2 regions of the Jeotgalibaca ciconiae genome follow, and region 2 is predicted to be linked to the other one. Evidence: a T-box and tRNA genes for the amino acid it is inferred to sense, from the RefSeq annotation. Region 2 holds a T-box; the other holds one or more tRNA genes.

Region 1 (4,433 bases), 830 kb from region 2:
CGTTCTAAGGGCAGAGAAGCCGGACCGTGAGGACCGGTGGAGCGCTTAGAAGTGAGAATGCCGGTATGAGTAGCGAAAGACGGGTGAGAATCCCGTCCACCGAATGACTAAGGTTTCCTGGGGAAGGCTCGTCCTCCCAGGGTTAGTCGGGACCTAAGCCGAGGCCGACAGGCGTAGGCGATGGACAACAGGTTGATATTCCTGTACCAGTTGTTTTTGTTTGAACGATGGAGGGACGCAGGAGGCTAAGGAAAGCGTGCGATTGGAAGAGCACGCCCAAGCAGTGAGTCCGGGGGAGAGTCAAATGCTTTCCCCCGCACGGATGAGCTGTGACGGGGAGGGAAATTGAGTACCGAAGTTCCCGATGCCACACTGCCAAGAAAAGCTTCTAGTTAGAAACCAACTGCCCGTACCGCAAACCGACACAGGTAGTCGAGGAGAGTATCCTAAGGTGAGCGAGCGAACTCTCGTTAAGGAACTCGGCAAAATGACCCCGTAACTTCGGGAGAAGGGGTGCTGACCGCAAGGTCAGCCGCAGTGAATAGGCCCAAGCGACTGTTTATCAAAAACACAGGTCTCTGCAAAATCGAAAGATGACGTATAGGGGCTGACGCCTGCCCGGTGCTGGAAGGTTAAGAGGAGAGGTTAGCCGCAAGGCGAAGCTTCGAATTGAAGCCCCAGTAAACGGCGGCCGTAACTATAACGGTCCTAAGGTAGCGAAATTCCTTGTCGGGTAAGTTCCGACCCGCACGAAAGGCGTAACGATTTGGGCACTGTCTCAACGAGAGACTCGGTGAAATTATAGTACCAGTGAAGATGCTGGTTACCCGCGACAGGACGGAAAGACCCCATGGAGCTTTACTGCAGGTTGATATTGATTGTTTCTGCCACATGTACAGGATAGGTAGGAGCCGTAGAAGTCGGGACGCTAGTCTCGATGGAGGCGCCATTGGGATACTACCCTTGTGGCAGGAACACTCTAACCCGCTGCCCTTATCGGGCAGGGAGACAGTGTCAGTCGGGCAGTTTGACTGGGGCGGTCGCCTCCTAAAATGTAACGGAGGCGCCCAAAGGTTCCCTCAGAATGGTTGGAAATCATTCGCAGAGTGCAAAGGCAGAAGGGAGCTTGACTGCGAGACAGACAAGTCGAGCAGGGACGAAAGTCGGGCTTAGTGATCCGGTGGTACCGCATGGAAGGGCCATCGCTCAACGGATAAAAGCTACCCTGGGGATAACAGGCTTATCTCCCCCAAGAGTTCACATCGACGGGGAGGTTTGGCACCTCGATGTCGGCTCGTCGCATCCTGGGGCTGTAGTCGGTCCCAAGGGTTGGGCTGTTCGCCCATTAAAGCGGCACGCGAGCTGGGTTCAGAACGTCGTGAGACAGTTCGGTCCCTATCCGTCGCGGGCGTTGGAAATTTGAGAGGAGCTGTCCTTAGTACGAGAGGACCGGGATGGACACACCGCTGGTGTACCAGTTGTTCTGCCAAGAGCATCGCTGGGTAGCTATGTGTGGAAGGGATAAACGCTGAAAGCATCTAAGCGTGAAGCCCCCCTCAAGATGAGATTTCCCATCATTTTAAATGAGTAAGACCCCTGAGAGACGATCAGGTAGATAGGCTGGAAGTGGACGCGCAGCGATGTGTGGAGCGGACCAGTACTAATCGGTCGAGGACTTAACCAAGAAACAGACGGTAAGGCGGAAGAATGGTTTCTTTCCGGTAGATCATGTTGGCTATTCAGTTTTGAGGGAACGAAGTTCCTTTGAAAACAAGATATGTGCGGTGGCGATGGCAAGAAGGTCACACCTGTTCCCATCCCGAACACAGAAGTTAAGCTTCTTAGCGCCGATTGTAGTGAAGGGTTTCCCTTTGTGAGAGTAGGACGCTGCCGCGCAAATGAAAAAGGCATCTCAGAATTTATCTGAGATGCCTTTTTATTTAGATAAAAAGATAAAGTTCTTTAAAGTGTATTTTAAAATAAAGCATGTTACACTAAAAATAGAATTACTATTATCTGAAAGAGGTGCTCGACATGACAGATGAATTTGTCAAGGTTGGAAATGGCTATCAAAAGCAAGATGAGAATGGTAATATGATTGCAGAAATTACCTACGTCCCTGCTGGAGAAGACAAAGTGATTGCGGACCATACTTTTGTAGATCCATCATTACGTGGCCAAGGAATGGCTGAAAAAATCTTAGATCATATGGTTGGAGAAATGAGAAAAGAAGGAAAGAAAATTATCCCACTATGCCCATATGTAGTGACTCAATTTAAACGTAAACCTGAAAAATATGGCAATATCGCAGCAAAAAGATAAAAAGTTGAGGACTTCCTAAAAAAAGGAAGTCCTCTTTACAATTCTAGAATCCTGTTTTATAATATTCTTTGTGTGTTATTGCACTAAAAGTAAATAGGCCGGTTTAGCTCAGTTGGTAGAGCATCGCACTCGTAACGCGGGGGTCACAGGTTCAAGTCCTGCATCCGGCATTATACAACAAAAATAGATATATCCAGGTTCGCAAAAATTTGGATATATCTATTTTTGTTGATTTTTCTCCCAAAGTCTCCACTAGTGGAGAGCTTTTATAGAGAATGAGAAAAAATGAATGCAATTTATATAGCGGGTTGTTTTATCATTATGGTATGGTAGATGCATAATAGAGAGAAAAGAGGAATGCATATGATCATCGGAGCTACTAAGAAAGCACAACCTTTATTTTCGGCTTTACCTATTATGGAGGATAAAGAATACGGGAGACAGTTTGCACAAGCAAATCCATTGTTTTCATGGCATGCGAATTACATCAATGTTAATCGAAAAAAGGTTCTAATTTTGCTCAATGATTTAACCTATACAATTATCATCCTTCAAGATATCAATGCACAAAAGAAAAAGCAACTAGCTGAGCTGATTCCTGAAGCTATTAGGGCTGCATTTGAGATTGCAGGCATTTCAAACGAAAAAACGGCAGAGTATCTAAAAGTTTCTGGGGGTATTCAAGTAACAAATACTTCAAATCGTTCGGTACTTGGCAGCGTCAATTTGGTAGCGGAAGAATTGAGCACATTTCGATTAAATATCCACCAAACAATAAATAGAGATGTAATGGTTTATTATAGCGATTATATTCATATGAGATTATCAAAACAAGGTTATAGAAATAGCGCAGAGGCGTTACAGGCTGCTTTAGGTGGGACGTTGAAATGGGAAGAGCCTGTTGAAGCAGAAGCATATATCATTGAAAAAAAGTGGGATTACCGTGCTCTTTCTCAAGTGAATGTATCTGAACTGTCTGAGCAACAAGAGGAAGAATATCAATCAGCATTGCTTAAAAACAATCAAGAACTGTTAAGGGCTTTTAAGGCCTACTTGACGACTGGGAAAGGGTTAGGCGAAAAGACGGTCAAACGTCATATCGATCAGCTTGATTTTTATTTGAACGGCTATTTGGCAGGGTATATGTACGCTACGCCGTTAAAAATGGAAGAGTCGCCGCTTGATTATTTAGGCTATTTCTACCCACATAAATACTTAATGAGTTCAGTAACCTCACTCAAAAAAAATGCTTCAGCTCTTAAAAAATTTTATCAATTTTTATATGAAGCAGGAGAAATAACACAAGATCAACGTTCTGATGCCAACGAATTTATTGAAGCAGGGCTTCAAATGGGAGAAGCTTATCTACTCTCAACTTCTGACGATGAATTTTGGTGAAGAACGAAGAGATGAGATCGAAGAAAATATTAGAGAAGAGTAGGTGAAAGCAAGAGATGAAGCGAAAAGGTCTTTTAGGAGCTGGTGTAATTTTGGCGGGTGCCTATTTTGGAGTAGGTAATTATTTTTATAATTATGCATTGAACGCAAAAAAGAAAAAAACTTTCTTACAAGATAATCCACATTTAGCACAAAGCGCGGCAATTGATCCTCAGGTTGAAGCTGCGGCAAAGAAAGAGGATCAGATATTTTTAGCCAAGCATCCTCCTGTCGATAAGGTGATTGTTTCAAACGATGATTTAGGCTTGCTGCTGCATGCTGATTACTATCCAAGTGAAGAATCGATCTCCAAATGGGCAGTCGTTTTGCATGGCTATACTGGCCAATCAGCGGAGATGGTGCGATGGATACGTGGTTTTCATGAACAAGGATTTCATGTGCTAGCTCCCGATTTACGTGGACACGGAAAAAGTGAAGGCAATTATATTGGTATGGGGTGGCACGACCGAAAAGACATTCTTTCTTGGCTTGATTTTATTCTTTATAAAGATGGTCAGGCGGAAATCGCTTTGTTCGGTCTTTCCATGGGTGCTGCTACGGTCATGATGACTGCGGGAGAAGAGTTGCCGGATAATGTGAAAGTCATTGTGGAAGATTGCGGCTATAGTACAGTCCGTGGTGTATTTACTCATCAATTGCAGGATCTTTTTGGG
Region 2 (4,433 bases):
CTTATTTCCTTGAATTGTTACTACAATTCCCAAACCGTTTCCAACGTTACGTTCTACTTTGACATCTTTTCCGGCATAAAAATCAGCAATTTTATCAGCTGTCTTGTATTCTTGATGGGAAGTTTCAGGATTTTCATGGAAATAACGGCGCAAAGCAATCATTTCCTCTTCTCGTTCATTTAACAAATTCATTAGTTTTTCTCGCAACATTTTGTTCACCTCTCTGTAGAAAAACCCCGAATATACATTCGGGATTAATCATTATCTTATTTGAAATTTTTGATTTCGTCTACTACAGAATCCACGTACGCTTCTTTTGCCATTGTGTTCATTTGTTTTGAACCATAACGACGAACCGTAACCGTACCTTCTTCCACTTCTTTATCACCAATTACGATTTGGTAGGGAATTTTTTGTGTCTGTGAAGCACGAATCTTGTAGCCCATCTTCTCATTACGGTCGTCCACTTCCACACGCATTCCCAAACGATCCATTTCTGCTTTTAATTCATATGCTTTATCTGAATGTAAATCCAGGTTAACAGGAATGATTGTTGCCTGTACGGGAGCTAACCAAGTTGGGAAAGCACCTTTATGGACCTCAATTAAATGAGCCACAAAACGTTCCATTGTAGAAACGATTCCGCGATGGATAACTACAGGGCGATGCGTGTTTTCACCATCTTCACCAACATAAGTTAAGTCAAAGCGCTCAGGCAGCAAGAAGTCCAATTGAATGGTAGACAAAGTTTCTTCCAATCCCATAGCTGTTTTAACTTGTACATCCAGCTTTGGACCGTAGAATGCTGCTTCGCCTTCTGCTTCAAAATACTCAAGCCCTAACTCATCAACCGCTTCTTTTAACATTTTTTGAGCCTTTTCCCACATATCATCATCATCAAAATACTTTTCAGTGTTTTCTGGATCACGGTAGCTCAAGCGGAATTTATAATCAGTGATATTGAAATCTTTATAGACAGCAATCATTAATTCAAGTGTACGTTGGAATTCTTCTTTAATTTGATCTGGACGAACAAAAGTATGTCCATCATTCAAAGTCATTTCACGAACACGTTGCAGTCCAGAAAGTGCCCCGCTCTTTTCATAACGATGCATCATCCCTAATTCCGCAATACGAATCGGCAGCTCACGGTAGCTGTGAACATCATTTTTATAGATCATCATGTGATGTGGACAGTTCATTGGGCGAAGCACTAACATTTCACCGTCTCCCATGTCCATTGGTGGATACATGTCTTCATGATAATGATCCCAGTGACCGGAAGTTTTATAAAATTCCACATTTGCCATAATAGGTGTATACACGTGTTGGTAGCCTAAACTGGTTTCTTTATCAACGATATAACGCTCGATTGTGCGGCGGATCGTTGCCCCTTTTGGCAACCAGAATGGCAATCCTGAACCGACTTCAGGAGAAATCATAAATAGATCTAATTCCTTCCCGATTTTGCGGTGGTCACGTTCTTTTGCTTCCTCACGCATTTTCAAGAATTCTGCCAAATCTTTTTTGTTAAAGAACGCTGTTCCGTAGACACGCTGCATCATTTTGTTATCGGAGTTCCCTCTCCAGTAAGCTCCTGCTAAGGAAAGCAATTTGAATACTTGAATTTTCCCTGTAGAAGGAACATGGATACCGCGGCAAAGGTCAGTGAATTCCTCTTGGGTGTAAACCGTAATTACTTCATCTTCTGGTAAATCAGTGATTAATTCCACTTTATAAGGATCTTCTTTGAAAATTTCTAACGCTTCTTCACGACTTACTTCTCGTCGAACAATTGGATAATTTTCACGAATAATTTTTTTCATTTCATCTTCTACTAATGGCAGTTGTTCTTCTGCAAGCTGTTCTGGCATATCTGTATCATAGTAGAACCCTGTTTCGATTGCCGGGCCTACTCCAAAGTGGATGCCCGGGAACAAACGAGTTAAGGCATGCGCCATTAAATGTGCACTTGAATGACGTAAAATTCCTAGTGCGTCTTCATGGTCAGGAGTAACGATTTCTAATGTACCATCTTCTGTTAATGGACGGACATAATCAATTAATTCACCATTGAATTTTCCGGCTAATCCTTTTTTCGCTAAACTGTTGCTGATGCTTTTGGCAACTTCTTCCACTGTGATTCCTTTTTCAAAGGATTTCACATTACCATCTGGAAAAGTAATTTTAATCTCTGACATCTTTTTTCCTCCATCTTTTTTGATACTGAACGATTTCTTTTTGCATAAAACAATAAAAAAATCCCATTCCTAAATGCAGCGCACTCAGAAATGGGACGTTAAATTTTATACGTGGTTCCACCCAAATTCAGTTATCGTCCTAATAAGTAGTCTGATAACTCTCCAAACGCTGTAACGGGCGTGCCCGGTCTTTCTTACTCATAAGTATTTCAGAAAGTCTCTCGAAAGTGGTCCAGTAAAAAGGTTATTGAGATGTTTCACCGAGTCATCTCTCTCTTTAAAATAAGCGCTTCTTCTGTATGTCTTTCTCAACGATTTATAATGATAATCTGTCCATATTAAACCACTATCTTTTTCAAAAAGCAAGCGAAATTCATCAAATTATTCTTCCAAACGACGATTTTTCCCCGTCATAGTCACTTCTTTTGATAAATACTTGATTCTCTCCATCAAACGTTTTGCTTTAATCGGTTCGTCTTCTCCGCGATTTCCCACCCGAAGATGTCCTTCTAATTCTTTAAAAGTTAAATTCGATGAGAAGAAAGTCGGCAACTTTTCTTGCATACGATGCTGTAGAATTACACCGAGAACTTCATCTCGAATCCAAGTAGAGTTTACTTCGGCACCAATATCATCCAGCATTAAAATTTCACTATTTTTGATAATATCTAATTTTTCAGGAACACTATTGTCTGCAATTGAAGCTTTCATTTCTTGTGTAAAAGTTGGATAGTGCATCAAGGTCGTTAAATGACCATGCAAGGACAACTCATAAGCAATCGCTCCAAGTAAATAGGTTTTCCCTACTCCAAAAGGTCCATGCAAATACAAAGCTTTATGATAATCTTTTGGATTTTCATGATACGCTTCAACAAAACCAAATGCCAATTCCAAAGCTTCCATGCGATCTTGTGTCGGCAGGAATTTTTCCATCGTTGCCGAACGTGCGTCTTTGGAAATATTAATGGAATTAATGCGGCTTCTTAATTCTTTCTCACGTTCTTTTCGTATGGTTTCTGGACTTGGCATATAAACTACATCGATATATCCTGCATTCAATGCCAGTTCAGGAATATAACCGGGATTTTGTCCTTCTTCCCCTTTAGCAAGTTTCTGTTTTTCTTGCACAAACTCATGTAACTTCGAATAACTATTGGATATAATTTCTTGAGAAATTTGTTCTTGATGGTTCGATAAAAACGTCTGAACATCGGAATCGGCAAGAATCGATTGAACCATTTTTTCAAATTTCTCACTATTACCGGGACGACTCATATAATTTCGGAATCCTTTTCCAATATGATCCATCATGAATCTCCTGCCTTTCCACTATTTCTAAATTTCTTCAAACGTTCATTGAATCTCTTCTGAACATCTTCAGGTAACATCTCTTCCGTGATTGGTCCTTGATTATCTTTTGCCCAATCCGGCAGTTTTTCCACCTTGCGAACAACATTCTTCCCATAGTAACGAGCTGAACGATTTTCTTCGCGTTTTTCTGCAGCTGCTTTTTTCTGGCCAACAAATTGTTTTGTTTTTTCAATTGCCTGCTCAGGTTTGGTAACGTTCGACTGAGTCCAATCATTGGCAATTGTTTCCGCTATCGCCTTTATAAGCGTTGGATGTTTTTGAATAACGAGCGAATAATACACGAGCATATTTAATACGGCCGGTTCCAACTTATGTTCAGCTAGTAAAACTGTCAGCAAGTTTTTCTCTGCAGCTGTTACCGTTCCATTTTTCTGCTTTTTTATATTGCTAATAAAAGCGATAGGAGTCATACGCTCGCTTTGTGAAATTAGTTTGATTTCACTCGTTGAAAAACCTGCTTTCGTTAACTCTTTTATCCGATTCTCTGTTTTTGTTTCTGTCTGTTCAATGGTACTCATCACTTTATCTTGGATACGCTGATTTGAATACGGTTTGTTAACAGATAACTGTAAAATGATTTGTTCCAGCTCTTTTGTATTCACTTCTCCGGTTTCTAAATCCGTCGCTCTCAAAAGATATTGAGACATTTCCATTTCATCTATTCCAAATAAATGATGAAAAACGTTAATGCTCTCTTGAACTTCTTTTGTTAAGGCATTTTTGCTAAAGAATTCTTTCTGTAACAATTGCTGTAACAAATTAAAATCGAACGTTTGATTGTCCAAATGTGGCTTCTTGCCATTATTTACATCCATATAAGCTAGTCCCTTTTGATCAATCAAACCATTTTTCTGATAAGAA

The links. A T-box is a leader RNA that pairs with one kind of tRNA and senses whether it is charged. The one in region 2 lies ahead of thrS (threonine--tRNA ligase), so its partner is inferred to be a tRNA-Thr.
Region 1: it has a tRNA-Thr gene. The T-box ahead of thrS (threonine--tRNA ligase) is inferred to sense a tRNA for this amino acid. The anticodon was not compared.

The regions. Positions count from the first base shown of each region.
Region 1 is NZ_CP034465.1:1,428,373-1,432,805, forward strand. It holds rRNA gene EJN90_RS06790 (23S ribosomal RNA) at 1-1,684, shown strand, start outside; rRNA gene rrf (5S ribosomal RNA) at 1,781-1,896, shown strand; gene EJN90_RS06800 (GNAT family N-acetyltransferase) at 2,035-2,322, shown strand; tRNA gene EJN90_RS06805 (tRNA-Thr) at 2,420-2,492, shown strand; gene EJN90_RS06810 (DUF6933 domain-containing protein) at 2,686-3,720, shown strand; gene EJN90_RS06815 (alpha/beta hydrolase) at 3,777-4,433, shown strand, end outside.
Region 2 is NZ_CP034465.1:2,258,103-2,262,535, reverse strand. It holds gene EJN90_RS10510 (amidohydrolase) at 1-210, opposite strand, end outside; gene thrS (threonine--tRNA ligase) at 267-2,201, opposite strand; T-box leader at 2,290-2,522, opposite strand; gene dnaI (primosomal protein DnaI) at 2,583-3,509, opposite strand; gene EJN90_RS10495 (replication initiation and membrane attachment family protein) at 3,509-4,433, opposite strand, start outside.